2 linked regions of the Chroogloeocystis siderophila 5.2 s.c.1 genome follow. Each later gene encodes a partner of the first gene's protein in a complex. Links are inferred from orthologs where the notes say so. Each region holds a gene or a part of one and is shown in the gene's direction. Other genes may lie near its edges. The genes, in order: rimM and rpsS.

Region 1 (15,511 bases):
GCAGCAAAACGCCACTGTTCGCCCCATAGTTGCTCGGGTAGTGGTATCGGAGGTGGTTTTTCGATTGTTAAGAGTTCGTAGGCTTCTCCTGTGTAATTATCCATGCTGCGGTAAAGCGGCGATCGCTCCTGCAACCATTGCTTTAAAGCATCTGTTCGACGAGTTGCTTCTACATTGATTCCGAGTTGTTCTCCAGCAGCGGTGATGAGACTCAATGACTGCGGACGAAAAACCTGGATTTTATCTGGCATTCTATCTGCAACAAGCTGCAATTGTTCCACAAGCCAATGCGCGTTAACTTGCGATTGGGGACACAGCGCGACAAATTCAATTGTGCGAGTTAAGTCACAAACGAGTAACTCCCACAAAGTTTGTCCAGATGCATCCCGCAACGGACGGCGATAAAAATCAGCTTGCCAGATAATCTCAGCCATTAGCGATTAGCAATGAGCCATCAATTTTAAATTGTACAAACTACAGTGCTAACCGCTAACAGCTAATTGTTGCTCACGCGCTCACCTTGGCAAGGATTGGTGCCACACTAGTAGCAATCTCTGGTACGTATACTTGCGATACATAGTCCGAGATCATGCGATCCGTGTTGAACAACGGTGCATTCGTTTTAATCGATGCTTTCATCATCTGAATCCAGCGGCGAGGAATACCGTGCACATCGCGATCGTAGTACAGCGGAACAATTTCTTCTTCAAGTAACTGATATAGCGATTGCGAATCAATGCGATCTTGTACTTCCTGATCGCTAGTGTGTGCATCTTCACCAATTGCCCAGCCATTTAGTCCTTTACCATCAGAACCTGTTTGATAGCCTTCACACCACCAGCCATCTAAAACACTACAATTAATCCCACCATTGAAGCAGACTTTTTGTCCACTTGTACCGGATGCTTCTAAAGGACGACGCGGATTATTTAGCCAGACATCAACACCTTGCACGAGTTTTTGACCAGTATAAATATCATAGTCTTCAATTAACGCCACGCGGTTTTGAATCGCGTTGTTGCGACACCATTCCATAATCCGTTGAATAATCCGCTTACCTTCTTCATCCGCAGGATGCGCTTTACCAGCGAAGACAATTTGCACTGGACGTTCGGCGTTACCAAAAATCTTAATGGCTCGCTGCGCATCGCGCAAAATTAAATCGCCGCGCTTGTAAGGACTAAAGCGTCGCGCAAATCCGATAGTCAGTACATTGGGGTCTAATAATGTTTCGGTTGCTTGAATGTTTTCGTAGCTTTCGCCGCGTTGTTCTCGTGCTTTTCTGACTCGAAAGCGCGTGTGGGCGATGAGTCTTTCTTTGAGAACTTGGTGTCGCCACCACAATTCCTCATCAGGGATTTCATCAACTTTTGCCCACGTTTCTGGATGAATGACGCGAGTTTTCCAGTCTTCACCTAAATACTTTGCGTACAAGTCTGCCATGAGGGGTGCAGTCCAAGTGGGTGCATGAACTCCGTTTGTAATATGACCGATGGGTACTTTGTCTTCGGAACGATCTGGATATAAAATTGTCCACATCTTACGCGAAACATGACCGTGGAGTTCACTCACACCATTTGCGGCGCGACACATCCGCAGTGCTAATACTGTCATACCAAAAGGTTCCCAAGGATCGCCGAGTCGTCTAGCACCCAAAGCCATAAATTGCTCGCGAGACAGTTTCATTTGCGCCCAGTAGTGCGCAAAGTAAGAGTCCATAAGGTCGCCAGAGAAGACATCGTGACCTGCGGGAACAGGAGTGTGTGTGGTGAAGACACAACGGTTACGGACGCTAGTTTCGACATCGTAGAACGATTTACCTGTGCGTTCCATTTCTTGTCGTGCGACTTCAAGTGTACAAAATGCCGCATGACCTTCGTTAAGGTGATACACAGAAGGGGCGATTCCTAACACTGTAAGGGCACGAACACCGCCAATGCCTAAAACGACTTCTTGGGCAATTCGGGTGTCTTGATTGCCACCATAGAGGTGTCCTGTTAGCCAACGGTCGATAGGATCGTTATCTTCGCGATCGCTATCTAGCAGATAAAGGCTGACGCGCCCGACCTGAGTGCGCCAAATTTGGACTTTAACGCAGCGCTGGCGGATTTCCAGTTCAATGGTGAGAGGTTCGCCTTGGTCGTTTTTAATTAACTCTAAAGGCATTTGAGAGAAAGGATTGTCAACGTAGTAATCTTCTTGCCAACCACTACGGTTTAAGCGTTGACGGAAATAGCCTTGGCGATACAGCAAGCCGATCCCGACCATTGGGACTCCTAAATCGGAAGCTGACTTGAGGTGATCGCCAGCAAGAATTCCCAAACCACCAGAGTAAATCGGTAAGGATTCGTGAATGCCAAATTCAGCACAAAAGTAAGCGATCGGATGTTCGGCTGATATTTGTGGTGCAACGCGGCTAACCCATGTATCTTGCTGCGCCATGTATTGGTCAAATTCTGCAACTAAAGATTGTAGTTGATTGAGGTAAAAAGGATCTTCGGCAAGTTGCGTCAAGCGTTCGTAGGAAGCAGACTCTAAAATCGCTACGGGGTTGTGTCCGCAGTTTTCCCATTCTTCGGGATCGATGTTACGAAATAAAGAAACTCGGTCGGTTGTCCAACTCCACCAGTAGTTATATGCCAAGTCTGCTAATCTTCGCAGCGTTTGAGGTAACTTTTCACTAAGCTGTTGCGCAGGGGTTAATGCACCGTTATTCGTCATAAAGTTCTTGGAGTTATGCTTGATTCTCGTCGGTTGAAACCATGTCACATCGTTCACTGTTTCTCAGAGATATCAGTGTTCTGGGACTACGCTTCTGAAAAACAACTGGTTTCCTGCTAGCTAGCATATTCTACAATTGGGCGCGGTGTGGGCAACTTTACACGCTTTTTATGCAAATATATCTTTGCTTTATCTGCAAAACCTTTCCATTTGTAAAATTTTATGTATAAATTAAGAGTTAAGCTATTTTAAAAATGACCAGCTTGCAGTGGCTATACGCAGTAGAATCAACGTTTAGCGCTGTTAGAAGTGTATTTTTAGTTAATTCGGTAAGTAAAAGTACTAAATAAAACACTTGCTTACAAATTGTCCACTACTTGATGAATGACGACTTATGAACCCTGCCCTGACTCAAATTGGCGACCAAATGTCCAACCTGACAGGCGTCAGGGCGATTATGAAGGATATTATTGAAACGCTACAAGCTGGCTCAGGTAGGGAATTTATTAATTTGAGTGCGGGAAATCCGCTAATTTTGCCTGAAGTAGAGCAACTGTGGCGAGACTGTACGGCGGAACTTTTAGCAAGTGAAGATTACGGTGAGGTCGTTTGTCGCTACGGTTCTAGTCAAGGTTATGGACCATTAATTACCGCGATCGCTAACGATTTTAATCGACGCTACAACTTAGAGTTGAGTGATCGCAATATCTTAATTACTCCTGGAAGTCAGTCACTGTATTTTTATGCCGCGAATGCTTTTGGCGGATACACGAGTGATGGGGACTTAAAACAAATCGTTTTACCTCTCAGCCCAGATTACACGGGTTACGGCGGTGTTAGCTTGGTTCCAGAGGCATTAATTGCTTACAAGCCAACTCTCGATATTGATGCTGCTGCGCATCGGTTCAAGTATCGCCCTGACTTTAGCCAATTGACGATTACCGAAAGTACGGGTTGTGTGATTTTCTCGCGTCCGTGTAATCCTACCGGAAATGTAATGACAGATGAGGAAGTCAGAAAAATTGCGGCTTTGGCTGCGCCGTATGATGTACCAGTATTTATTGACTCGGCGTATGCACCACCGTTTCCGGCGTTGAATTTTACGGAAATGACGCCGGTGTTTGGCAGTAATATTCTGCACTGTATGAGTTTATCGAAAGCCGGATTGCCAGGAGAACGCATTGGGGTAGCGATTGGTGATGCGAAGTTGATTCAGGTGCTGGAATCTTTCCAAACAAATATGTGCATTCACCCGTCGCGGTATGGACAGGCGATCGCAGCGCGCGCGATTAACTCTGGGGCGTTGGCGGAAATTGCGGAACGCGTGATTCGACCTTTTTACCAAAACAAGTTTACTGTTCTAGAAAATACACTCAATGCAGCGATGCCGCAAGATTTACCTTGGTTTTTACATCGCGGTGAAGGAGCAATTTTTGCTTGGTTGTGGTTGAAAGATTTGCCAATTACTGATTGGGAGTTATATCAACAGTTAAAGCAAGTGGGTGTGATTGTTGTTCCTGGTAGCACTTTCTTTCCTGGTTTGCGCGAAAGTTGGTTGCATAAGCAGCAGTGTTTGCGGATTAGTCTAACAGCAGGTGATGCAGAAATTGTAACCGCGATGCAACGTTTGGCGAAGGTGACTGAACAGGTTTATCAACGTGCAGCTGTGAGTGCGTAATCAAGTTGATGGCGAACCACAAAGGCGCAAAGGACGCGAAGTTAGAACAAGAAAGTTCGGGGTGGTTAGAGATTGGGAGAATTGTTGCACCTCAAGGGTTGAATGGCGAGGTGCGGGTTTATCCTGATACTGATTTTCCTGAGAGGTTTGAACAGCCAGGAACGCGATGGGTGTTGTGTTCTCCCGATGAGGAACCACGCCCAATTGAATTGTTGAGTGGGCGGTATCTTGCTGGTAAAAATTTGTATGTAGTGGAATTTTTGGGAGTGGAAAACCGCGATCAGGCGGAGGCTTTGCGCGGGTGTAAGTTGTTGGTTCCTGTGAGCGATCGTCCTATATTAGGCGAAGATGAATATCATGTGTTGGACTTGGTGGGTTTGGAAGTCATCATGCAGGAATCGGGAGCGAAGATTGGCGCTGTTGTTGATGTAGTTCCTGCGGGAAATGATTTATTAGAAGTGAAGTTATATCAAGATCCGATTGCAGATAACAATTCGCGGACGGTTTTGATTCCTTTTGTGAAAGAGATTGTTCCTGTAGTGGATTTGCAAGCGCGTTATGTCGAAATTAATCCGCCACCTGGGTTGATGGAAATCTAATATATCCGGTATGAAAATCCGCAATGCACTGATTTCAGACTTACCAGATATTATTGGGATCTATAATGCATCAATCCCCACACGCAAAGCAACCGCAGATACTGAACCAATTAGGGTTGAGAGTCGTTTAGATTGGTTTGTAAAACATAATGCATCGCGCCCTCTGTGGGTACTAGAAATTGATCGCGAAGTTGTTGCGTGGATTGGTCTGACTTCATTTTATGGTGGACGTCCGGCTTATAATGCGACTGCGGAAGTTAGTATTTATATCGCACCACAACATCAGAGTAAAGGCTATGGCACAATGTTAGTCCGCCGAATGATCGATTATTGCCCTAGCTTAGGCGTGACAACGTTGATAGCAATGTATTTTGACCACAATGATGCAAGTCGGCGAATGTTTGAGAAACTTGGTTTTGAGCCAAAAGGACATCTACCTGAAATTGCCGTGCTTGATGGTGAAAAACGCGGATTAATTATTGCAGCTTATAAAATTGCCGCGTTATAAATTAAAGACTCCTTGGCAATATTCAATAAATACTAACAGCGTAACCTTATAATTATAAAGTTAAAGCATAATTGTTTAATTGTAGTATTCTACTGACGCTGTGTTTATCTCGAACAAAACAGTAAAATTGCATCTAGTTTTTATTTAAAATAGAAATATTGTGGAAAGTTTACCAGCAGAATTGCAAATTCATAAATATGCAACTTAATTGCGCTTGCCTGCATCGATGGGTAACAGAGCAGTCTCTCCATCGAGAGAAAAATTAATCGGTAAGGTGTTCGTTTGTCACAACTAAGCTTGATTCTAGGCTTTGCATAGCATGTTGCCAGAAGAATTACTTGGAAAAGATGTTCTTCCTAAGTTTTTGTCAATGCGAAATCAAGATATTCTTACTTGCTACGAGTCAGTAAGTATTAGCACACCTATTGTTGTTAAACCATAGAAATAGAGTTCCAAAGGTCGTAATGTTTGATAAATTTATAACAACCTAAGACACGGCTGTACTGAGTGTAAATCTAAACAGACTACGCGATCGCAGAAATTGGAACTGTCATCTCGTTATTTCGTCATTTATGATTTTATGCGTTCAAGTCATGTCGAAGTAGGAATATATGTTTGAATGCCTATATTTTGTCTTCTTCCAGTCTCCTTATAGAATGGCTTAGCAGACGCTTGTAGATCGTTGATCCTCACAGCTAAACGCATGACTCAACTCAACAACGCCTTCACTCTGTTTTTAAGTTTGCTCGTAGAGGCAATGCCCTTTTTGTTATTAGGGGTATTGTTATCTAGTGTGCTGCTATTGTTTATTGATGAGCAAAAGTTAATCGCCAGACTTCCTAAAAATCCGTTATTAGGTGCTTTGGTTGGTAGTATGGTAGGTTTTTTGTTTCCTGTATGCGAATGCGGTAATGTCCCAGTCGCGCGGCGATTGTTGATGCAGGGAGTACCAACACCAGTGGCGATCGGGTTTTTGTTAGCAGCACCGACCGTGAATCCAATCGTCATTTGGGCAACTTGGACAGCGTTTCGCGATCAACCAGAAATTGTTGTGCTGAGAATTGCGCTTTCATTAATAATTGCGACTATCGTCGGGTGGGTTTTTAGCGTTCAAAAAGATCTTAAGCCTTTGCTACAACCTGCAATTGCTAAAAGTTGGGAATATAACTTTAGCCCAACGCAAGATTTTAAAAAATCAACACAAGCATCACCGCTATTACAATCAGGAACATTTTTACTCAATCAGCCTGGTCAAATGGTGCGCATGGATGCTACTGTACTTCAGGCAAGTTTAGCAGCTACGGCACCAACAAAACCGTTGTCTGACCGTTTGCGATTATTAGTAGACAACACAATACAGGAACTGCGGGAGTTGGGTGCGGTTTTAGTGTTTGGGAGTGCGATCGCTGCTTTTATTCAAGTTGCTGTACCGCGCGAAGTAATTTTAAATCTAGGTTATGGCCCAGTCACATCGATTATTGCCATGATGCTGCTGGCGGCGGTTGTGTCGATTTGTTCTACAGTTGATTCTTTTTTCGCGCTTTCTTTTTCTTCGACATTTACTAGCGGATCGCTGCTTGCATTTTTAATATTTGGACCCATGATTGATTTAAAAGCAATTGGTTTAATGCTCTCAATTTTTAAGCCTAAAGCTGTTATTTACTTATTTGCTTTAGCGGCTCAATTAACATTTTTATTTACTTTATTCATCAACTTGCAGATTATTTAATTAATTATATGATCGGCGGTAAATTCAAGCGTAAACAAGCAAAATTGAGTCCAAGCCAAGCCAAAAGCAGAGCTTGGTTTTTCACATGGCTGGATGTACTAGCAATTGGTGCCTGGGGCATTTTAATGCTGCGGTATTGGCTAACTGGTAAGCTGAATTTGCTGATTCATCCTGATTATTTTTGGTTAGTGATTTCAGGTGGAATTGGTTTACTGATTATTGCTAGTAGTAAAGCATGGCAACTATTGCGACAACGGCGTTCAAGTAAAGGCGCGATTGTGCAGCACGTAACGTTATTTCCTCCAGGAATGAGTAGTAGCCTATTGTTAATCACCGCAATTATGGGGTTAACATTTACACCCCGCGTTTTTGCAAGTCAAACTGCACTTGATCGTGGTGTAACTGATTCTTTAGGCGCAACACGGGCGCAACCGCAAGCTTTTCGGAGTGCGCGCAATCCTGAAGAGCGATCACTTTTAGACTGGGTGAGAACTTTAAATGTTTATCCTGAACCTGATGCTTATGCTGGACAACGTGCTAAAGTGCAGGGCTTTGTGATTCATCCACCCGAATTACCCCCGGATTACATTTTGATCTCGCGGTTTGTAATTACTTGCTGTGCTGCCGATGCTTATCCTGTAGGATTACCTGTGAAACTGAGTACATCGCGCCAAGCTTACCCACCCGATACCTGGTTAGAGGTTGAAGGAACAATGGCGACTGACACTTTAGTTGGAAAACGCCAGTTAACGATTCAAGCAACTTCGCTTAAGCCTATTGCTGAACCTGAAAACCCCTATGAATATTAGTCAATCGCTCAGGTAGACGCGCCATTACTCTTGATAGTACTTCATCACTTTAATACAACCTGATTTTAATCCCTGACCCCTGCTTTATGTCTGTCAGTCATAAATTTCTGCAACCACTTGATCGCGTCGCCCTCACCTTAATGCTGGTGTTGAGTGTTTTCATTGGACTGCTACTGTTGCGAGGAGATGGTGTCGCACCACAAGTGCGAGATTTTAGCTGGGACGGAAAAGCGATTGGAGCAGAAGACACTGCTTTTATTTTGAATTTTAGCCGTCCGATGGATACGGTAAGCGTTGAGGAAAATTTACAAATTGATCCGCCGCTACCAGGAAAAATTAGTTGGGCGGGGCGACGCATGGCGTATACGCTGCTGACACCTGCACCGTATGGAAATTCTTATCAAGTTAATTTACACAGCGCTAAGGATCGTCTTTCTGTCGCTGAAAATTCTCCAAAAGTGATGCAGCCGTTTAGTAGTCGATTTCGTACGCGCGATCGCGCTTTTGTTTATCTCGGAGTCGAAGGAGACGAACAAGGACGCCTGATCCTCTACAACCTCTCACAACAGCAGAAGACGATTCTCACACCGAGAAATTTAGTTGTTGTTGACTTCAAGCCTTATCCTGATGGAAAAAAAGTTTTGTTCTCTGCTACCGAGCGAAGCAATAATCAGGACTTACTCGCCTCACAGCTTTACACGGTAACGACAGGAATAAATTCTGATCTTATTCAAAGCGATCGCACTTTTCTCGGCTTACGCTTACCTTTTGTTGGAAATAGAGCTAATCCCGAACCCGTAGGTAAGATTGACCTGATATTGGATAACAAAAATTATCAAAACTTAAAATTTGACCTTTCTGCGGACGGACAAAAGATTATTGTGCAACGCGTGAATCAACAAAATCCTGGAGAATTCGGCTTGTGGTTACTGCGTAATAACGAAAAACCGCAACGCTTGAATAGCCAGCCAGGAGGCGATTTTATGATTACACCTGATAGCACCTCAGTTGCGGTAGCACAAGGCGAAGGGGTTGGAATTTTACCGTTACAACCAGACGCAGAGAAGCCGCTCGATTTTCTACCAGAGTATGGCATGGTACTGAGTTTTTCGCGCGATGGTACCCAAGCAACAATGGTGAAATTTAATTCGGATTACACGCGATCGCTGTTTTTGGTAACAAGTCAAGGCGAACCAACCGAACTTGTGCGGACAACTGGCTCAATTAAAAGCTGTCAGTTCGATCCTCTGCGCCAGAATCTTTATTGTCTGCTCACACAGTTGTTAGAAAAAGAGGAATACGAAGAACAACCGTATTTAGTCGCAATTGACCTCAAAACAGGCAACCAAAAACCTTTGGTGATTTTACCTGAGCAACGCGATGTCCAAATGAGTTTAGCACCCGATGGTTTGGCGGTGTTGTTTGACCAAGTTGTCACAGACGCAGCAAATTCAGCACTGACAGGACCGCGCACGAGTGACGGCGCGGCAATTACAACGAGTCGGTTATGGTTACTGCCAATCTTATCTCAAACGTCGTCTCCACAGCCATTTATGCAACCCGAACAACTTCCTCTACCAGGTTTTCATCCGCGTTGGCTTCCTTAAGTGCTGAATTATTTGTAATTGCTAGCTACGAAGTTGCGTTTATGTTTGCCAAATTACTTTGTTCCTAAACTAATAACACAAATCTTTACTCAGCGATCGCCCAAAGAAACAACAAGCCTAATTATTGATGAGTCTGCATTCGCGGCGTTTGTATGCATAATTATCAGTTTAATTATGTAAATACTTCGATGATGCCCTCTTGTTTTCTTAAGTAAGACCTAATATCATGTCCATCTGAACATATCAACTTTTTTGTGTGTTGCTGCGTTGCGGTATCAATCTGAGCTATTTAAGTATTCACGAGTACATCCTTATTCCTGCTGAACCAAGACCTCTGAATAAATTGTGACGAAAATCACAGACACAGAAGTTGCGCTGAATATAGCATCCTTGCATCAAGCAATGTGCTATGAACAAAGCTGATAAATTAACGTAGTTAAGTATTTCCCCAAACGTCAACAATACTCACTCAGCTGCAACTGAACGAGTACTCTATGCTAATGCGCTTGCTGAGGGCAAATTGCCTATGAATATGGAACTGACTCAAAGAGAAAATTATGTGGCAGAAATCGTGACTTCCAGCCGCGTGGAAGCAATAGAAGATCTGCTAAGCACCCCTGTAAGTTTTGAAAACGAAATAGCTATTGTAAATCAAGCATTATGCTCCACAAATCAAAAGCTACAACAGCGGGTAACGCAGTTAGAACAAGCACTCGTAGAGTTTAGAAAAAATTTACAAATTGAGCGCGAGCGATCGCAAGCTTTACAGACGCAGGTCGCGCAGAAAATACAAGAGTTAGAGACAGCGCAAGAACAAATCAAGCGACTCAAGCAGGAACAACAAACCAACCAACAAACAACACAACAGCAACAAATTTTAATTGAAGGCTTAACAGTTCAGTTGCAAGCGAGTCAAGAACGCGTCAACCAGATTGAGCATGAGTGGTTGTTAATGCAAGCAACTTACAACGAACAAACTTACCAACTGCGACAAAACGAAAGCACTTGTCAAGAACTACGTACTCGTTTGCTACGCGAGCAAGACCGCAGAAGGCAACTGCAAGCAGCGTTAGACAAATGCTTTGACCAATCAAGCAATAAATCTAAAACTACTACTGACACTGAGGGCGATCGCATTTTTACTTATACAGTAACTCGCGACTCGGATATTGATTCAGCACCAAATCAAGCGAGATTTGCACAAGCGCAACCGATTCCGCCTTGGTCAGTACACGCAGAAGAAATCCAAGAATCGAAACCTGAGACTGAAGTATTTACCACACAAACATTCAAGCACACTACAGAAACACCTGTAGACAAAACTTTAGTAGAAACTTTTATTGAACAATTTCCTGAGGCGATCGCCACTTTAGGGGAAACCGCACAAGAGCAACATGATGCTGTCTTGAATTTACTCAGCGATACTAGCGCTAATGCTGTGTCTCAGAAGACAGTCAAAGTGACAGAATCCCCGGATTGTGAGACCTTAACGATAGAAAATCTATCGTCTGCCGAAGATTTAGAATCATCCGCAACAACTAGTGGCGATCACAACACGACAACGGAACTGAATCTAGAAAGTGATATAGAAGCGCAATCTGAATCTGTTGCAGAACCAGCAACCGAGTTAGATGAGTTACTTGCATGGGAAGAAACTGAATTTTTTGCGAATCCAAACTGGCCTTCACCGATAGTAAATCCCTCGCGAGTTGCTAAAAAGCGTAAGACCTTAGCGGCGATCGAATTACCAAATTTTGCACATATGTAGACAGTGAATGATCAGCCCCCTCAATCCCCCACGAGTGGGGGACTTTAAATAGTTTGGAAACCGCTTGCCCCTCTGACTCTCTCCCACTTCTAGACGAGAAGATCAGGAAAAACATTTATTCACAGAGTTGGGGAGCGATCAAAAGTATATTAGCTTCTGACTTCGATCTGACTACTTGCTTGCGGATTCTCCCGCTTGACACGCTGATTAATATGATAAGAACGTCCTAGACCAGCTGTAAGCTCGTAGTTATAAGCTAGGAGCTTTAGCCATAAAGCTGGATAACGCGGTTCCAACCAAGGTTGTATTTGACGCAGCAAACGAGGAAACCAACTACCGAGTAAAGCACTGATTACGGCAGCTAAGCCAAAGTTAAGATAGTTACCCAACCATTGCCAAAGATCTTTTGTTCCAGCTAAATCCCAAATCCACAAGACCTGAGAAGGATTTTTTCTGGCGGCTTTCAACGCTAAGCGATTAAAGGTTAACCAGTCTACTCGGTCTTTAATAAAAGTATCCGCGACTTCTAGCGGTTCGTCGGTCAATAAGCCAAAGAAAGTATTTAACATCGAGTTGATGCGCTGGGGTGGTAAAAACCTACCCGTGGGAACCATCATCCCTTTGGAAAACAGCCAAGTGACAGCAACATTGCTTTGGTAAGCACGGATTTGATTAAGGTGGTGAAATTTGAGTAAGTCGTGCTTGAGGGCAGTATCTACCAGCGTCGTCAAACGTTCGAGGTTGCGGATTAAAGAACCAAAGCCAGTAAAGACTAAAGGTGATTGCAGTGATGCAGCGTCACCGATCGCAATCAGTCGGTCAAACGCAACTGTGCGATCGCGGCTACTCGTACTAAAGTGTCCTGGAATATAACCAAATGTTGCTTTTTTCCAAACCAGCTGATCCATGTCGCAGCGGCGGTACTCAGGCAGAATTGTAAAAAAGTCTTCATACATTTCAAGTAAGGAGCCAGGATTTGTTGCATTTACCTGATGGTAATGAAATAGATAAATGGCAATGTCGTCGCCTGCACCTGGAAATAATTCCCAAATTAGCTGTCGTCCGCGCGAGATATCTCCATGACTATTTAAAACATCGCCGTAGTGCGCATCCCACACCTCTGGACCAAAACCACCAGAAATGACCGCCCCGACTGTCGGGCAGACGCTATCAAACGCTCGTCCGCCGTTTAACTGCCACGCGATCGGGGATGCTGTTCCCATCGCATCTACCAGTAAGCGTCCCGTTGCTTCTGCCTCGTGAGTAGATAAATGCTTGACTTTTACTGTTAAATGTGTATCTGCTATCGCCGCGTTGAGAAATTCCGTCTCATCCCAAATTTCTCCCCCAGCCGCTTGTAACTTTTCGCCACACATCCGCAATAGCTTTTCAGCATCGAGCGCAACGTTTAATACAGTGGGAGTGTGTAAAACAGACGATCTCAGATGATTCGGGTTATTGCCGTCGAAAAACTTATTAAATCCGTCTTTGTACTCGCGCGCAATCAGGCTTTCACACTCAACAGCGGTAAACAAACCCAAGTTAATTAAGCTTTGGAGTTCGGCGCGGGAAATGTTCCACTCGCGATTCATTCGCCCAAACGGTAAGCGCTCGATTAACAACACTTTGTATCCTAACTGCGCCATCACCGCCGCATGAATGACGCCTAATGCGCCACCTATATAAATCAAGTCATAAGTGGGTGTTGAGGGCTGTTCGGTACCAAGCTTGAAAATAACTTGCTGTGGCTGTTGGGGATTGCGGACACCTGCGCGCCATCGTTTCTCCCACCAATAAGCACGTGTCAAGTCATACTCTCCTTGGGGAAATTTCTGAAAAAACTTGACAGTCAAAGGATAATAGGGAGCTAATGCAGCAAAAATTGATTGATTGCCAATTTCAGGGGGTTCGGGGTAATTGTGCGGAAATTGAACTCGTAGTTCTGCTATCAGGCGTTGCAAAATTTGCTTTTCATTTGGGAAAGCGCGATCGCCCCAGCGAAATACTTTAAGATACGTTGTCCGCTGCACAGACCAAACAAAAACGGAGAGTTCAGAAGGCAGTTGATCTTCTGAAGGATCTGAAATAAATGTTACCGGAGATAAATTTTGGGGCATTCTTAGACGTAGCCCTTCAGGAGTGATAATTTTTTCTCCTTTTTCCGGTACCCATGCCGTTTGCAGCCAGCTACGGACAGCCGCTGTATTTGGTGTGGGAATTTCTATGTAAACAAGTTCTCTCATTTTGCTGATCTTAACTCCGAGTTAATTATTTATGCAGATAGAGTTGACAAAATCACAGTTTGCGCTAAACTTCCCCATACAGTTAACTGAGATTTTTTTTAAGAAAGTTTACAATCTAACTAAGTTTATTAAAGTAGTTCCTATTTGTGTAAAAACCCGCTATGCATTATCCCATTCCTGCTAGTCCTGAAGAAATTGCTGATCTACGCCAAAAACCTGTAGACGAAGAATTAGTCGCGGCCGCGATCGCTGGCGTCATTACAATTGTCCGCGCTCAAGGTCAATCATTAGAACAATTGACTGCTCAAGTGCTAGCCGACGATAGTTTACTCGATGTCCAGCAACGACGCTGGTTGAGTGATGTAGTCGCTCAAGCTTGGGATAGTTTCTCTTAAACTGGATATTAGTTGTCTAAGTCGATATGAATGCGTTCCAAGCTGGCAAAACTCTCTTTACGAGTATTCCGCATTAGAGTCATTGGGATACTCGTTTCAGTATTATCACTATGGATATTTGCGCGATTGGCGCGGCAAGTTTTAGAACAACAAACGAATGCCTTTGATACAGCAATTATGCTGGCAATAAGAGGTATTCATTACCCATTACTCGACCAAGCAATGATGGGAACCACTTTTTTGGGCGATCCAATCGTGTTGTTTGTCTTTTGTCTTGTGTTGGGAGTGTGGTTATACAAACATCATCGGCGATCAGCAGCAAATACACTAGCGATCGCTTACATTGGTGCGCTGTTACTTCAGTTTGTTCTCAAGCAAGTATTTACCCGCGAAAGACCGCAGTTTTGGGAACAATTTATCAAATTAAGAGATTACAGCTTTCCCAGCGGTCATGCGGTGATGTCACTCGTTATTTATGGTTTGATTGCTTATATACTTACGGGTTACTTTCCGTACCGACAGAAATTAATTACGAGCATTACAGTTTTATTAATCATTGCGATCGGCTTTAGTCGCGTATATTTAGGCGTGCATTGGCCCACTGACGTCATCGCAGGTTACGCAGCAGGAGTAGTGTGGTTAGTTGCGTGTATTCTCAGCTTGCGAGTTTGGCGTCAACGTCGCCATCGTCGTCATGCTCAGGTTGAGAAAAACTCAGTATCTTCTTATCGATAAGATACGTCGAAAATTTTCAGGAATTTTCCTCGTTCTTTTGTAGTTACTCCTTAACGTTAATATAACGTCAGTTCGACGAAGAAAAGCTAAGTAGGTGGGCATAACTTAAATATCATTTGTAACATTTGTAACATTGTCAGGTAACTGGTAATAGGTAATGGGGAGCCAGTGCGCCCTTCGAGGAGTCCTCCGTTGTAGCAACTGGCGTTAATGGGTAATAGAAACTCTTTCCAATGACCAGTTACCAGCCCTTAAGTTATGTTTATTTTTACCCACTTACTTAGTAGTTGAAACCGTTTGGCTTAAGCAACGCTGATTTTATAAGTCCACCTTCATGGACTTTGTTTGTCAAGCCGCGATTTTAACTGTCAGGCTGTCGAATTCACGTTCGTATTGCGTCTTTGTAAACATCAGCAACATTTTCATACTCAATAGGTGGGCGCTGCTATGAAAAGAAGGAGTACCGCAAAAGACGGATTGAGAAATAATATTGAGTACTATATTTTAACGCACTTCAAGTGGTTTTGGAACTTAGTACAAAAAAACAATTACCTCAAACGCAAAATCAATAAATTCCTCATCAACAACGCCATTTATAAAATTCCGACTCGTCCGTATCCCTTCAGCACAATGGCACCTTATACATCATGGGACTCGTTAACCGATAGAAAGTATAGCGGACGACATTTACCTCCAGTTGAGCGAGATTACGAGAAACT
Region 2 (15,513 bases), on another replicon or contig:
ACGCTTAACATATGGGTGAGGACACTTGACAAAGTGTCCCTTTTCATTTTTTGTGGACTTAAAGGTTGCTATTGCTGTTCATCTTTAACAAACAAATTTTGTGCAAAATTACTCGTGTTTGTGAATTAAATACAAATTTCTGCTGAGTTAATTATCCTGAAGCTATGCAAAATGAAGTTTGGCTACGTCCTCTCGTTTGGATGGACTACCGCTTAGCCGTATTATTTACAGTCATCATCCCCCTCATTCTGCTAATTTGGGCATTTGTTCAAAAAGCGGAAGCAATCCAACGTTTATTAATAATTTACTGGCGCGTATCAAGCTTGCTTGCGATCTCCGTTTACTTACTCATTGCCGCACTACCAGTAGGGTATATTTCAGGAACGATCGCGCGAATTTTAATTCCGATCGGGCTGTGGTTTTGGATTGATCTCAACGAAGAAATCGACGATCAATTTTCAGGCGCATTAAAACTCACGTTTAACTCGTGGCGCTGGGCTATGACAGTCTATAGTGTGTTAGGCGCGATCGCAAGCATCCCCTTCTTAAGATGTGCATTCGTTAGCGGCGCTTCCACTAATCCTTTTTGTACAATCCTGCGCGAACCACCCTTACTCTTTAGAGAATATTTCCACCCCAACTCTACACCTCAGTTCCTTGGCTTTTTAGGCATCGTTGGCTTGATTTTCTACTTTATCTGCCTCGGCTATTTTGTGCTGTTCAAACTAGGCAAGCAAGGACGTTCTGCGCTACCGCAATGATTCAGACTTAGGGAAGGGGTAACGAATTAGAACGCCTACTTAGAACGTGCTGTTTATGAAATGGTATGCGGTGGTAATCTTGATTTCTAGCCCCTAGCCCTTGTACGTAACTCCTTCAAGTAAGCATGAATAATTCCATAGGGAAACGTTTAGAACAATACACAGTAAAGCGACCGCAAGAAGTATTAGTTGTTACAGTAGAAGTTGATGGAGAACTTGATCAAATCGCGATATTCAAAGGTTTTTCTAGCTCATTGATGCGCCCTACAGCCTTTGATCCAGAAGTACCAGTGCTATCAGATAATGCCAAAATTCTCACGATTGATCGGCTAGTAAGTCCTTATAATCCGCAATCACCGCGTTATATCGAGCAAGACTTGACGTGGGACAATATGCAAGCACTCTTGTTAGAAGTTGGAGTTTAATAGCAGATAGCTGCAAGCAAATACTCAAAACTTCAGTAATATTACATAGAAACTTAGTAAAAGATTTATACAAGCTTGACAAATTTTTATGTAACTACGCGTACAATTAATCACATACTTGCTTGAATAGCAGTAAATTGTCAGCTTTGTTATTAATGAATCAACTTATTACCCAAGTGTAAAGCATCTGTAAAGAGATTGCGGCTTATACTGAGGTGAAATAATCTGACATAAAATAAATTTTTTATATCTATTTAATAAAGTGGGAATAAAGTTAAAACAATATTAAGCGCCAGATTAGAAAATGATATTCTCCTAGCGTGAACTAGTTGTGTGAGGAGTGAAAAAAATTATGGTATCGTCTCCCGTTGGCATTCAAAGTACGGCAAGCATTGAATCTACCCAGGTGATATCGCTGCCAAAAACAACAGAATATCAAGCCGCGATCGCAGTACCAAATTCTCCATTATTTGGTACTGATGGCATCCGAGGGCGTGTAGGAGAATTACTCACGGCGTCTTTAGCGTTGCAAGTAGGCTTCTGGGCTGGAGTGGTACTGCGCCAAAATTCGCGCGAACTAGGACCTATTATTGTCGGGCAAGATTCGCGTAATTCTAGTGATATGCTAGCGATGGCGGTTGCATCAGGTTTAGCGTCTTCTGGGTTAGAAGTGTGGCATCTCGGTTTATGTCCTACACCTTGCGTTGCCTACTTGACGAGTATCACCAATGCGATCGGCGGTGTGATGATTTCTGCCAGCCACAATCCACCAGCCGATAACGGTATCAAATTCTTTGGTTCAGATGGTGCTAAATTACCGCAAGCTTGGCAAGCTGAAATTGAAGCAGGCGTGCGCAGTCAGACAAACTTTTGTATTAGCCAAAATGCTTGGGGACGTTCGTATCTACGTTCCGACTTAGTACAAGATTATACTGAATCGCTCAAAAAACCTTTGCTACGCAATCGTGACTTTGCAGGAATGCGCATTGTGTTGGATTTAGCATGGGGTGCGGCTGTAGACTTAGCACCAGCGGTATTTCGGGATATGGGTGCTGAAGTCATTTGCCTACATGATCGCGCGAATGGCGATCGCATCAATGTGGACTGTGGTTCTACCTGCTTAACGTCCTTACAAGCTGCGGTACAAGAACATCGCGCAACTTTAGGTTTTGCGTTTGATGGGGATGCAGATCGAGTTCTCGCGGTCGATGACAAAGGTAGACCTGTTGATGGCGATTATATTCTTTACCTGTGGGGTCAAGCGTTACAAACCCAACAACAACTTCCAGACAACTTGATCGTTTCAACCGTAATGGCAAATCTTGGCTTTGAGCGTGCCTGGGAAAAAATTGGTGGTAAAATGATTCGTACGCCAGTAGGCGATCAATACGTGCAAGCAGAAATGGCTCGTACTGGTGGAATGCTCGGCGGTGAACAATCAGGTCACATTCTCTGTCGCCACTACGGCATTACAGGTGATGGATTACTAACAGCTTTGCATATTGCGGCGCTAGTACAATACGCCAAAGTACCATTATCAGAAATGGTAAATCAAAGCTTTACGACTTATCCTCAATTGTTACGAAATGTACGCGTCGAAAATCGTGATCGCCGTATGAACTGGAATCAATGCGCACCTATTCAAACAGCGATCGCGCAAGCCGAAGCCGCAATGGGAGATCAAGGAAGAATTCTTGTCCGCGCTTCTGGTACTGAACCTGTAATTCGCGTCATGGTGGAAGCCGCGAGTGCCGACCTTACGCGATATTGGACAGATAACTTAGTGCTCGCCGTTCAACAACACCTTGCTTACTAATCTGTAAACTGAATTACTAAACCTAAAATTTTGTTGAAAACCGCTAAACCCCGACCGGAGAATCGGGGTTTTATGTCATGATCGCAAAGTAAACGAGTTACAGACTTTCAGAGCATAGGAATCGAGTTATGGCTCTTCGACTAGGTGACACAGTACCAAACTTTAAACAAGCCTCTACCGCAGGCGAAATCGATTTTTACGAGTGGGCTGGCGATAGCTGGGTTATTTTATTTTCCCACCCCAAAGACTTTACCCCAGTTTGCACGACCGAACTTGGTGAAGTTGCCCGCCTCAAGCCCGAATTTGACAAGCGTAACGTCAAAGTACTCGCGCTGAGTGTTGATGACGTAGATTCGCATAAAGGCTGGGTTGAAGATATTGAAGAAACCCAAAACGTCGGTCTTAATTATCCGATCTTGGCAGATCCTGACAAAAAGGTTTCCAATCTTTATGACATGATTCACCCCAATGCCAATGACACGCTAACAGTCCGCTCAGTCTTCATTATCGACCCAAACAAAAAACTGCGTCTCAACTTCACTTATCCTGCTAGCACTGGACGCAATTTTGATGAAATCTTGCGCGTTATCGATTCGTTGCAACTTACCGATAACTACAGCGTAGCGACTCCAGCAAACTGGAAAGATGGCGATGACTGCGTGATTGTTCCTTCGATCAAAGATCCTGAAGAAATCAAGCAGAAATTCCCCAAAGGTCATACTGAACTCAAGCCCTACTTGCGGATGACTCCCCAACCGAATAAGTAATTTAAAGTTGTGAGTGATTCTGGTGGGCAAAAGCCCACCTTTTTTACCTAGAGAATCTAAAACCCTAGTCAATAAAATTAGGACATTATCGAAGTTCGTAGTGATTTCCCTCAGGCAAGTTTAGCCCTGACCCCTGCGACACAACAGATGTTGTCCACGACGGTAGACAAGGTTTGTCAAGCCGCAATTAAAATCGCCAGGCTTCAAAATAGCAAAAACCAGTATGAGAAAATAGTTAATATTGTCAAAAAGACTGGAATTAAATTGCAGTGGATATCAAGAATGGTTTTGTAGGTACTGTTGGTAACACGCCACTGATTAGATTAAAACACTTCAGTGAAGAAACAGGATGTGAAATTCTTGGTAAAGCGGAGTTTCTCAATCCTGGTGGTTCCGTAAAAGATCGGGCAGCACTTTACATTATCAAAGATGCTGAAGAAAAAGGACTACTCAAACCAGGTGGTACTGTTGTAGAAGGAACTGCGGGCAATACGGGTATAGGTTTAGCGCATATCTGCAACGCCAAAGGCTACAAGTGTCTCATCGTGATTCCGGAAACTCAGTCGCAAGAGAAAATAGATGCATTGAGAACCTTAGGCGCAGAAGTTCGCCCAGTTCCTGCTGTGCCCTACAAAGACCCTAACAACTACGTCAAACTCTCTGGAAGAATTGCCTCAGAGATGGAAAACGCCATCTGGGCTAATCAGTTCGATAATCTCGCTAACCGTCAAGCGCATTACGAAACAACTGGATTAGAAATTTGGCAGCAAACGGATGGTCAAGTTGATGCGTGGATAACGTCTACGGGAACAGGGGGAACGCTTGCGGGTGTAGCCATGTTTCTCAAAGAAAAAAATCCAGCAATCAAAACCGTCTTAGCTGACCCTATGGGAAGTGCGCTCTACAGTTATATTAAAACTGGTGAAACTAAAAGCGAAGGTAGTTCGATCACCGAAGGCATTGGCAATAGCCGCGTGACTGCAAATATGGAAGGCGCGCCAATTGACGACGCCATCAGAATCGAAGATCCTGAGTGTATCCGCGTTGTTTATCGACTCCTACGCGAGGAAGGAATTTTTGTCGGTGGTTCTTCTGGAATTAATGTTGCAGCAGCCGTTGCACTTGCAAAACAAATGGGTCCAGGACACACGATAGTCACAATTCTTTGTGATAGCGGTGGACGTTATCAGTCACGACTTTTTAATCAGGAGTGGTTAGCCGCCAAAGGGCTATTGCCTGATTAATATAGCAGAGTCAGGGGTCAGGGTTAAAATTCCCTCAGGGAAAACATGAGAAGCTTTTAAAGTGTTCTAACTCTGTTGACTAGGGCTATATCATCTCACATAACGAAAGCGCTTAAGTACTAATGTCAGACATATTACCTGATAAGTCACCATCTTCAAGATGCGTTATGGTGTGTCAAAATCGCACTTGTCGCAAACAAGGCGCGGCAAAAGTGCTTGCTGCGTTTCAATTGCATCCAGTACCTAAAACTACAGTTGTGAGTAGCAACTGTCTAGGGCAATGCGGTAATGGACCGATGGTACTCGTCTTGCCTGAACAAATTTGGTACAGTCGCGTTCAACCTGCTGAAGTGCCAGCGGTAGTAGAAAGGCATCTTCGTGGTGGATGTCCGGTAGCAAATATGCTTTATTCACCTCGATAGTATTCATGGGTAAGAAAGGGAACATCAATCACTTCTCCCTCACTTTCTCCCACTTTTACTTTTAAACCGACTCCACCAGCTTTAGTGCGGATGTAACCAAGTCCAAAATAACCTTGCGCAGTTTCTATACAACTGGTAAGTTTACCAACCTTTTCATCTGCAACCGCGATCGCGCTTCCAGGTTCAACCAAGAATTCGAGGCGGATGCCCCAAAGTTTTTGCTTGACTCCTTGATATGTATTTAAGCGGGCGATCGTTTCTTGTCCAATGTAACATCCCTTATTAAAAGAAATCGCCTTCCACAAACCTGCTTCTAGAGGATTATAGTCGTCGGTCAATTCACATTCTGGTACAGGACGACCTTGAAGAATCCGTAGCTGTTCCCACACGCGATCGCTTATGCGTTCCACTCCAGCTTGCACAATGTTATTCCATACTGTTGCGGCTGCTGCAACAGGAACAATCAGCGTGTATCCAGGTAACGCCAAACCACTACCTACCGCGATACGTACCTCACTTTCTCCTAGCTGAACTACTGTATGATGTCCATACGGCTGATTGATAATTGTACCGATCCCTAACTGCTGTACAACGGCATCGCTCTCAGGTCCAATTAAACTAAATGCCGCAGTCTCAGGTGTCACATCTTTTAGCTGGACTCGATCGGCAAAAAAGATATAGCGGTCTAGCCATTCTATGAGAAACTCGCGGCGATTTGGTGAAACGAGTAAGAGAACAGCATCTTCAGTGACATACGCCGTAGCTAAATCAATTGTACGGGCGGTAGATGTGACAAATACAGTATCGCAGCCTTGTCCTGGTTTAAGTTGCTCAAAATCATTCGTGCTTTGGTTATGTAAAAACCGCAAGCGATCGCCGTCACTTACTTCAATTCTTCCCCAGTGTGAGCGATCATATAAAACAGCTTTCTGTTGAGATGCTTGAAGCGCAGTCGCATCATCGCTAAAACTTGCTCTCGTATTTGCTTGCATATTTCGCAGTTGCTGCATAATACTTACCTTTCTACCAAGTTTGCCACTAGCTTATTTATACATCTGGTAAGTTAGCAAATATCTGCTCAACTAATTGTCCTGCTTTGAGATCCAAACACTGCCAGTCAATATCTCCTGTTTCATCAATCAATCTAGTATCAATAATCACTCCATAATTTATTGCTGTTTGCGCCGGATCGTAATCACGAAAGCAAATTTGATAGCACAGTTCCCACAAATTTACTTTTACCTCTGGTACACCTTGATGCTGCAAGCATAAGTGGTATTCTAGTTGTGGAATTGGTAAATGAATCAAAGTCTGTTCAATCTCTACAACCTGACTCGGAGACGCTGTTTCTAAGCGTTGTACAAGTTGTGTTACCGTGTCCTTGGTTTCGTCTGTTGTTCCTTCAGGCCATACCATCACATCTTCGTACTTTCCTTGCCAATCAGATCCTTCTAGTTGCTTACCAATATGGTCGATTACTCGAATAAATGCTGGTTGCATTAATAGTTCAGCTTGTTGCCAAACTATTGGATCTGTAATTTTAGGCGGCATAAGACGTTTATGTAGTACAGAAGAGGAATAAATAGCACAAATGCTTGTCTGTATTCTTACAAAAATTCTAGTAGTTTTGCGATCGCCTCATCTAATATTTAATCCTATAAATTTCTTTATAGTTTTTCAAACCGAGTTGCTACACACTATTCAGTAGGTAATCAAAGTGCCAGTGTATTTATTTACACATTTTTAGTACTTGACTTCTCAACATACATGAACTCGTACTCAGCTGAGTTATGTCCTACGATAGTAGATAAGAAAGAAAAGCAATCTACAATAAAATTTATAAACCAGATAAGCTAAGAAAAAATTAAATATTTGTTTAATTGTTGTTCGAAGCAAAAAATGTAACTTATAGTATTATTTCTACTCTAAGTTATTTTATTTATTGTACTTGAAAAGGCGTTGAAGGCGAAGATGTAGCCTGATTTTTTTTATAGGAGTTAAATAAAAACATATTTTCTTCAAGGGGTAAATACAAAACTAAATTAATTGAGTATAAAATTTCAATATTGTATGAAAACACGATCGAGCCGCTCATTAAAAGCTACAACAGAAGGAATAAAAAGAGCAAATAAAGCGATATTGAATTTTGCTACAAAGATTGAACTAGCTGTAGAAATAGAAGTCTCACGTGCTACCGTACAAAATTTTTTTGCTGGTAAGCCAATCGATAGAGAAAACTTTCATAGAATCTGCGAAAAACTAGGATTACCTTGGCAAGAAATAGCAGAGTTGCCAGAAAATTACCTAGTCAGCACTAAGCAAGAAACAACGTTTAAGTCAGAAGTAAATACTGATAACGAAATATGGCGAAAGATCCAAGCTGATATTCAACACAAGCATGGCATAATTAGAGCTTTGGATATGTCCTACCCTCGACCATTACAAGAGATTTATACTAACATAAACGTTTTAAAAAGCATTAGTAGCCGTCGTTGGCTAGAAATTGAGCAGTTACAACAAAAATACAATTTATCAGACAAAAAAGAACTAGAATTATATAACGCTAATAAACAGCAGATTTCTGGATTGCAAGCTGTCCAGAATTATTCTAAGTTGATAATTTTAGGAAAACCTGGTTCAGGCAAAACAACTTTTCTTAAACATCTTGCTACAGAATGTGCTTTCGGAAAGTTACATTTCCAAATTCCTATTTTTATCAGTCTCAAAAATTTTGCAGCAAGCGCTTATACGTCTAGCTTAATTACGTATATTAATCAGGAACTTACTAATTATGATATCAATACCAGTATTATTTCTCAAATATTAAATCAAGGTAAAGCCTTAATTCTACTCGATGGACTTGATGAAGTACGCCAAAAAGAGGTTCATCGTGTATTACAGCAGATCAATCAACTCAGTACTCAATATCACAGCAATCAGTTTATTATTACTTGTCGTATAGCTTCGTTGGAATATAATCTAGAACACTTCACCGAAGTAGAACTTGCTGATTTTAACCAATCCCAAATCATTGAGTTTGTGCATAAATGGTTTGCAGGCAATCAAGCTAAAAGTAATCAGTTTCTTCTCAAGTTACAGCAAAATTCGCGGCTAAAAGAACTTGCAACAAATCCATTATTATTAACCTTACTTTGTTTAGTATTTGCAGAAGCGGGAGATTTCCCTGCAAATCGCGTCAAGCTGTATCAAGAAGCACTAAGTATTTTTCTTAAAAAATGGGACGCTAAACGCCATGTTGAGCGTGACGAACTTTATGAATATTTGTCAGTGCAGAGAAAACATGATTTATTAAGTCATATTGCACGTAATACATTTGAGCGTGGAGAATATTTCTTTAAACAGCAAGACTTAGAGCAATACATTAATAACTATATCGCCAAACTACCTGACATAGGTTCTCATGTAAATTTACCAATTGATCCTGAGGCTCTACTCAAAGCAATCGAAGCACAACATGGTTTACTCATAGAACGTGCTAGAGGAATTTATTCTTTTTCGCATATTACATTTCAGGAACATTTCACTGCAAAAAACATCGTTTTTAACACCGAACCTCAAGCTTTAACGATGGCTTTGACACAACTTGTCAGCCGTATCACTGATAAACGCTGGCACGAAGTCTTTATACTATGCGCGGGAATGCTCCCGCAAGCAGATTATTTATTATTGCTAGCAAAGAAACATATTGATGATTTATTGGTTAATGAACCTCAATTAATCCAGTTTCTTAACTGGCTAAGCACAAAAGCTCAAAGCGTGAGAGGTTCTTGTCCCTCGTTCATTATCAGAGCATTTTATCTTGACTTAGAACTTGCGCGAGTTTGTGATACCACAGCAGGAAGATTAGATTTGGCTAGCGCTTGTCATCCCGAATTTGCACGTTACCTTGACGATCAACTATGTCTCGATCTTGCTCTTGACCGCGTTCTTACAATTAATAGCGTATTAGGAACGACGAAGCCTTATTTAATTTATCATCGCGTGCTTGACCGAGCAATTATACGTGCGAGTAGCACTGCTCCTGAGTTAACGCAGGTGCTAAAAATGCTCAAACAACGTGCTACAAAATGTCCTCAGGATGACAGCAAGTTTGTCGAGTGGTGGAAAGTGTTTGGTCAGGACGAAATTAAACTTCTACAAAGTGCAGTAATTGAACATCGGAACTTTGCGCATAATTGGCACTTTAATCCTCACCAGAAAAATTTATTAAAGCAGTACTATTATGCCAATACATTGTTACTTAACTGTCTTAAATCTAAATGTCGAGTGTCTTCTGAAGTTCGACAAGAAATAGAAAATTCTCTGTTACTATCCTCATCAGAACTATTTCAGGTAGCAATTTAACAATAATATTATTAAAGGTAAGAAGATAACTTTCTTACCTTTAATCAAGAACTTTTAAACACCAATCAAGCGCTTTGATAGCTCGTTGGTAACGTATCTTGTAAAGGCGTCCACCGGAAATAGCGATCACCACCCCGCTCAAGTACAACTTTTACCCGTGGCTCCAAACTTGGTAATTTCGCTAAGTACTCAATTTCCTGATTAGACAGTATATGTCCCTCAATCATCCACAGCACTAAGCCTTTTGACTTCGGCGGTAGTTGTTGCAAATGATAACTAACTATTGGAGGTGCATAGTAAATGTTTCCTACCGCAGCACCCTTACCAACACTTTTTTTACCAAGATGCGGCGGTCTAACTCCGTGGACTTTGGTCAAATAGGCAGCAACATCACCCAAAGACCGCGCCGTAATATGCAATGTAGTATATCCTGCTGCCCGTAGTCGGCGTTGATAGCGACCTTCAAAGCCTCCCTCAAGCGGTACATAAACACCAAGAGCGCCCGACTTTTCTAAGTCTTTAATAAATTTATTGCCGATAACAATGAGTGCCATAAATTTGTGATTCTCACTTACTCAACATCTTAGGTAGTGCAATATACTCGTCAATTTCCTGCGCGGGGAATTGTGTCTGATTTTAAGTATCGCTCATATGGTGACACGCTTGCTGTCTCTCATTTTTTCTAAGAGCTTGTCACTTCTGATTCTTTAAAGTTTTCTGTGAGTAATAGAAATATGTAATCTTTTTAATCAGAAAATTTAATATTGTTGCGCTAAGCCTAAGCTGTTATCTTATGTAATATTCAGGAAACTGAGGCAATTAGTGGACAAAAATAAAGAATTAGTTTATAGTGTTAGATCGTGACCAAAATGCCTCAAGTTTGAGTCAGCAATAACCTTGATGCTAGGTTATTGACAGCGCAAGCTACGTGGTGACAAACGTGATTCATAGGTTTAGCAGGCGTTGCTATAGTAACTTATAGCGTCAAGCTGTCAAACTATAATCTTGATCGGAAAGTAGGTTAAAAAGTAATGCAATTGCTTGATGCCTATGAAAAAAGCTGTGTGAGGCTAAAATGCGCTGGAGTGCTTGGAACTACCCAAGCGTTTGTGCGATGAAATTTAGTTCAACGAGCGAGTCCTATAGCAGAAGTAGACAGCAATGTATTAACACCAGCACTATGGTCTAAAGCTCGTCAACTCACCAACATAGATACTAAGCGGCAAGCCGTTTAAGTCTAGGTGGGAAATTAACTGCAATAGCGATCGCGCTGAATCTAAAGTGTCTTTCCACGCGCAGGCTCAAAAACAAAAATGGCTTACTTGCCCAATAGCTTGGGTAAATAAGTTCATGTCAAACCGGTTACAGCGAATCAGCGATATCCGGTGCTCATTCAACCTTGAAAAAAGGAGAAACCAGTTACTGTGGCTGTAGGTATCCTCGGCACAAAGCTGGGCATGACCCAAGTGTTTGACGAGGCAGGAAAAGCAATTCCTGTAACTGTAGTTCAAGCCGGTCCATGCACAGTTACGCAAGTCAAAACTAAACAAACAGATGGTTACGCTGCTATCCAAGTTGGCTATAAAGAAGTCAAGCCGAAAGCGCTTAACAAACCCTTGTTAGGTCATCTGGCTAAATCCTCTGCTCCATCTTTACGCCATCTGCGCGAGTATCACTTAGATAATTCGAGTGAATATAATCTAGGTCAAGAAATTAAAGCAGATATATTTACCGCTGGGCAAATGGTCGATGTCATCGGTACAAGCATCGGTCGCGGTTTTGCTGGCTATCAAAAACGGCATAACTTCGGTCGCGGACCTATGTCGCATGGTTCTAAAAACCATCGATTACCTGGTTCAATTGGTGCGGGTACGACTCCAGGGCGTGTTTATCCTGGGAAAAAGATGGCAGGTCGTCTCGGTGGAAAACGCGTGACAATTCCTCAACTGACTGTCATCAAAGTAGACTCTGAACGAAACATATTGTTAATCAAAGGAGCCGTTCCAGGTAAGCCTGGTGCTTTATTGAATATTGTGCCAGCTAAGCGAGGTAGTCAAAAGTAGGGTGACCCAATGAATTGCCACTACAGGTGTTCAGGGTAAACGTGTAAGTTTACTTAATACACCAAGAGACTACAAAAAGGGGTAAAGGGGTAAAGAAGAAATGGTAGAGTGTGTAGTAAAAAACTGGCAGGGAGAAGAGGTAGGGCAAGCAGCACTAAATTTGCAGGTTGCAAATGAAAAGAGTGCGGCGCATATCGTCCACCGAGCGTTAGTGCGGCAAACAACAAATGCCAGACAAGGCACAGCCAGCAGCAAAACTCGTGCGGAAGTCCGTGGTGGTGGTCGCAAACCTTGGCGGCAAAAAGGTACAGGTCGCGCGCGTGCTGGTTCGATTCGTTCGCCATTATGGCGTGGTGGTGGCGTTATCTTTGGTCCTAAGCCTAGAGATTATGAAATCAAGATGAATCGCAAAGAGCGACGGCTGGCTTTACGCACCGCTTTAGTAAGTCGCGCTGAAGATATAGTCGTTGTGGAAGACTTTGCGAGTGATCTACCCAGACCAAAGACTAAAGACTTAATCGCGGCGATCGCGCGGTGGGGAATCGATACAGATACTAAAGTTCTGTTGATTTTACCAGAAATGGTAGAAACGGTTTACTTATCAGCACGCAACGTGTCTCAAGTCAAGCTGATCGCTGCTGATCAGTTAAACGTCTACGACCTGTTGAACGCCGACCGGATCGTAACAACGGTAGCTGCTATTGATAAGATTCAGGAGGTCTACGGTGCCCAAAATTGATCGGCGATCGCTCCCTGATTTAGTACGTCGTCCCATTCTTACCGAAAAGGCGACGCGGCTGATGGAGGAAAACAAATTTACTTTTGAAGTCACGCCGAAAGCAACAAAACCACAAATCAAAGCGGCGATCGAAGACTTGTTTGAAGTCAAAGTTGTTCAAGTTAACACTCAACAACAACCGCGCAAGCAGCGCCGTGTCGGAAAATTCATTGGTTTTAAGCCCCAATACAAGAAAGCTATTGTCACGGTAGCGACTGGGGAAGAAGACAAGATTAGAAAAGTCCTGTTCCCAGATGTTTAGTGAATTGTTGGTTAGTCCAAGCTGATTTAACAAACAATTCAAAATTGTCAACACAACAACAAAACAACTTATGGGTACACGCTCTTATCGACCATATACACCCAGTACGCGCCAACGCGTTGTCTCTGACTTTAGCGAAATTACCAAAACGGAGCCAGAGCGATCACTAACCGTATCAGTCCACCGCGCCAAAGGTCGAAATAATCGTGGTGTGATTACTAGCCGTCGTCGTGGTGGCGGACACAAGCGTTTGTATCGAATCATCGACTTCAAACGCAACAAACACAACATTCCCGCCAAAGTTGCCGCGATCGAGTATGATCCCAACCGTAACGCGCGCATTGCACTGCTGTATTACCAAGACGGCGAAAAGCGCTACATTCTTCAACCGAATGGCTTGAAAGTTGGGCAAACCGTAATTTCTGGACCTGATGCACCTTTCGAGGACGGTAATGCATTACCACTCAGCCGCATTCCTCTAGGAACAACCGTTCACAATGTTGAACTGTATCCTGGTCGTGGTGCGCAAATTGTCCGCGCCGCAGGTGCTAGTGCCCAGGTTGTCGCCAAAGAAGGTAACTACGTTACGCTCAAGCTTCCTTCCGGTGAAGTCCGCCTTATACGTCGCGAATGCTACGCCACAATTGGACAAGTCGGGAACATTGATGCACGTAACCTCAGTTCAGGAAAAGCTGGACACAATCGTTGGAAAGGACGGCGGCCCAAAGTCAGAGGTAGTGTGATGAACCCAGTCGATCACCCGCATGGTGGCGGAGAGGGTAGAGCACCAATTGGTAGGCCAGGACCTGTGACACCATGGGGTAAGCCAACGCTGGGAGCTAAAACACGTAAGCCGAAAAAAGCAAGTAATGCTTTGATTGTTCGTCGCCGACGTAAGTCTTCCAAACGCGGTCGCGGTGGCAGAGAATCATAATTCCACATCCAACACATCTAATATTCAAAATTGAGCTATGGGTCGTTCTCTCAAAAAAGGTCCTTTTGTCGCTGACAGTTTACTCAGCAAAATTGAAAAGCTAAATGCAAAAGGCGAAAAACAAGTTATCAAAACCTGGTCGCGAGCGTCTACCATTTTGCCCCAGATGGTTGGTCATACAATTGCCGTCCATAACGGGCGCCAACACGTACCAGTTTTTATCAACGAGCAAATGGTAGGACACAAGCTAGGCGAGTTTGCGCCAACACGTACTTTTCGCGGTCATGCCAAAAGCGATAAGAAAGCAGGGAGATAAATAGCTAATAGCTAACAGCTAACAGCTAAAGGAGAAAGGTTATGGCTAGTGATACTACAGAAGTAAAAGCAAGTGCGCGCTACATTCGGATGTCTCCCTATAAAGTACGTCGCGTTCTCGATCAAATTCGCGGGCGATCATACCGCGAGGCGCTGATTATTCTTGAATTCATGCCCTACAGAGCGTGCGATCCAATCCTCAAAGTGCTCAGAAGTGCAGTTGCTAATGCTGAACATAACGCCGGATTAAATCCAGCGGAACTCAAAATAACTCAAGCGTACGCGGATCAAGGTCCCGTGCTCAAGCGTTTTCAACCTAGAGCGCAAGGGCGAGCTTACCAAATTCGTAAACCTACGTGTCATATTACTGTAGCCGTCGCTACAGATGCAGCATTGGCAGCAGAAAGTTAGTAACTAGAGGAAGTATTTGTGGGACAGAAAATTCATCCAGTTGGTTTTCGGCTAGGAGTGACTCAGGAACACCAATCGCGGTGGTTTGCTGAACCAGCGCGCTATCCTGAGATTTTAAAAGAAGACCATAAGCTACGCAATTATATCGAGCAAAAGCTGGGCAGGCTAGCACAAAACAACGCAGGAATTTCAGAAGTCCGGATCGAGCGCAAAGCGGATCAAATCGATCTAGAAGTACGTACCGCTCGCCCTGGTGTTGTTGTTGGTCGTGGTGGTACTGGTATCGAATCGCTGCGCACAGGACTACAAGAATTACTCGGTGGAAATCGCCAAATTCGCATCAACGTAGTCGAAGTGCAACAAGTCGATGCTGACGCTTATCTGATTGCTGAGTATATTGCACAGCAGCTAGAACGTCGCGTTTCTTTTCGCCGTGTCGTCCGTCAAACGATTCAACGCGCTCAAAAGGCTGGTATCCAAGGTATCCGCATTCAAGTCAGTGGTCGATTGAACGGTGCAGAAATTGCACGTACCGAGTGGACTCGTGAAGGTAGAGTTCCCTTACATACGTTACGGGCAGATATTGACTATGCCTATACTACTGCTCAAACAATCTACGGCATTCTAGGCATCAAGGTGTGGATCTTTAAAGGAGAAATTATTCCTGGACAAGAACCAGTACAAACACCTTCATCAAATCAGCCACGTCGTCGCCAGCCACAACAGCGCCGTCGTCAGCAGTTTGAAGACCGTTCCAACGAAGAATAAAATCCGTTAGCGGTTAGTTAATTGCGCACAAGGTACTAAATCATGTTAAGTCCTAGAAGAACAAAATTCCGTAAACAACAGCGCGGACGGATGGAAGGAGTCGCCACACGCGGTAATACCCTTAATTTTGGTGACTTTGGTCTTCAAGCTTTAGAACCCGCTTGGATCACCTCGCGTCAAAT

The links.
Region 2: the proteins of rimM (region 1) and rpsS are in contact, whole or in part, in a crystal structure (PDB 3A1P), measured with the Thermus thermophilus proteins. The link is inferred for Chroogloeocystis siderophila 5.2 s.c.1 from one-to-one orthologs. Residues at the interface, in WP_008632437.1 of Thermus thermophilus: Val4, Glu5, Ile6, Gly7, Arg8, Arg22, Gly23, Glu24, Val26, Leu84, Glu85, Glu86, Gly87, Arg88, Tyr89, Tyr90, Tyr91, Phe92, Leu94, Asp111, Ile112, Leu113, Asp114, Ala115, Gly116, Ala117, Gln118, Asp119, Val120, Ile122; in WP_011173711.1 of Thermus thermophilus: Lys28, Arg29, Leu30, Lys32, Thr48, Gln56, His57, Val58, Pro59, Val60, Tyr61, Thr63, Met66, Glu73, Phe74, Pro76, Thr77, Arg78, Arg81, His83, Gly84, Lys85, Glu86, Ala87, Lys88, Ala89, Thr90, Lys91, Lys92, Lys93.

Annotation. Positions count from the first base shown.
Region 1 is NZ_MRCC01000007.1:197,156-212,666, forward strand. What follows is about bases 3,372-6,202. They hold rimM (ribosome maturation factor RimM), read left to right. Parts: upstream 3,372-4,407; coding sequence 4,408-4,998; downstream 4,999-6,202. Other genes in these bases: NIES1031_RS10460 (valine--pyruvate transaminase), read left to right, coding at 3,372-4,399; NIES1031_RS10470 (GNAT family N-acetyltransferase), read left to right, coding at 5,009-5,506. In the rest of the region: NIES1031_RS10450 (Tab2/Atab2 family RNA-binding protein), read right to left, coding at 1-434; glgP (alpha-glucan family phosphorylase), read right to left, coding at 508-2,778; more of NIES1031_RS10460, read left to right, coding at 3,116-3,371; NIES1031_RS10475 (permease), read left to right, coding at 6,210-7,235; NIES1031_RS10480 (TIGR03943 family putative permease subunit), read left to right, coding at 7,244-8,044; NIES1031_RS10485 (hypothetical protein), read left to right, coding at 8,131-9,651; NIES1031_RS10490 (hypothetical protein), read left to right, coding at 10,178-11,419; NIES1031_RS10495 (NAD(P)/FAD-dependent oxidoreductase), read right to left, coding at 11,569-13,662; NIES1031_RS10500 (hypothetical protein), read left to right, coding at 13,824-14,057; NIES1031_RS10505 (phosphatase PAP2 family protein), read left to right, coding at 14,088-14,792; NIES1031_RS10510 (peroxidase family protein), read left to right, coding at 15,240-15,511. UniProt on the Escherichia coli protein: One of at least 4 proteins (Era, RbfA, RimM and RsgA/YjeQ) that assist in the late assembly stage of the 30S ribosomal subunit.
Region 2 is NZ_MRCC01000006.1:32,876-48,388, reverse strand. The notes cover bases 12,681-15,513. They hold rpsS (30S ribosomal protein S19), read left to right. Parts: upstream 12,681-13,874; coding sequence 13,875-14,153; downstream 14,154-15,513. Other genes in these bases: rplP (50S ribosomal protein L16), read left to right, coding at 15,374-15,513; rpsC (30S ribosomal protein S3), read left to right, coding at 14,582-15,331; rplV (50S ribosomal protein L22), read left to right, coding at 14,195-14,563; rplB (50S ribosomal protein L2), read left to right, coding at 12,974-13,837; NIES1031_RS08280 (50S ribosomal protein L23), read left to right, coding at 12,681-12,903. Outside these bases: NIES1031_RS08340 (DUF3177 family protein), read left to right, coding at 165-761; NIES1031_RS08335 (DUF7734 family protein), read left to right, coding at 887-1,186; glmM (phosphoglucosamine mutase), read left to right, coding at 1,539-3,002; NIES1031_RS08325 (peroxiredoxin), read left to right, coding at 3,131-3,769; NIES1031_RS08320 (cysteine synthase A), read left to right, coding at 4,039-5,013; NIES1031_RS08315 ((2Fe-2S) ferredoxin domain-containing protein), read left to right, coding at 5,136-5,435; CAF17-like 4Fe-4S cluster assembly/insertion protein YgfZ, read right to left, coding at 5,420-6,448; NIES1031_RS08305 (hypothetical protein), read right to left, coding at 6,483-6,986; NIES1031_RS08300 (NACHT domain-containing protein), read left to right, coding at 7,506-9,800; ndhN (NAD(P)H-quinone oxidoreductase subunit N), read right to left, coding at 9,866-10,354; rplC (50S ribosomal protein L3), read left to right, coding at 11,225-11,863; rplD (50S ribosomal protein L4), read left to right, coding at 11,964-12,602; more of NIES1031_RS08280, read left to right, coding at 12,589-12,680. UniProt on the Escherichia coli protein: In the E.coli 70S ribosome in the initiation state it has been modeled to contact the 23S rRNA of the 50S subunit forming part of bridge B1a; this bridge is broken in the model with bound EF-G.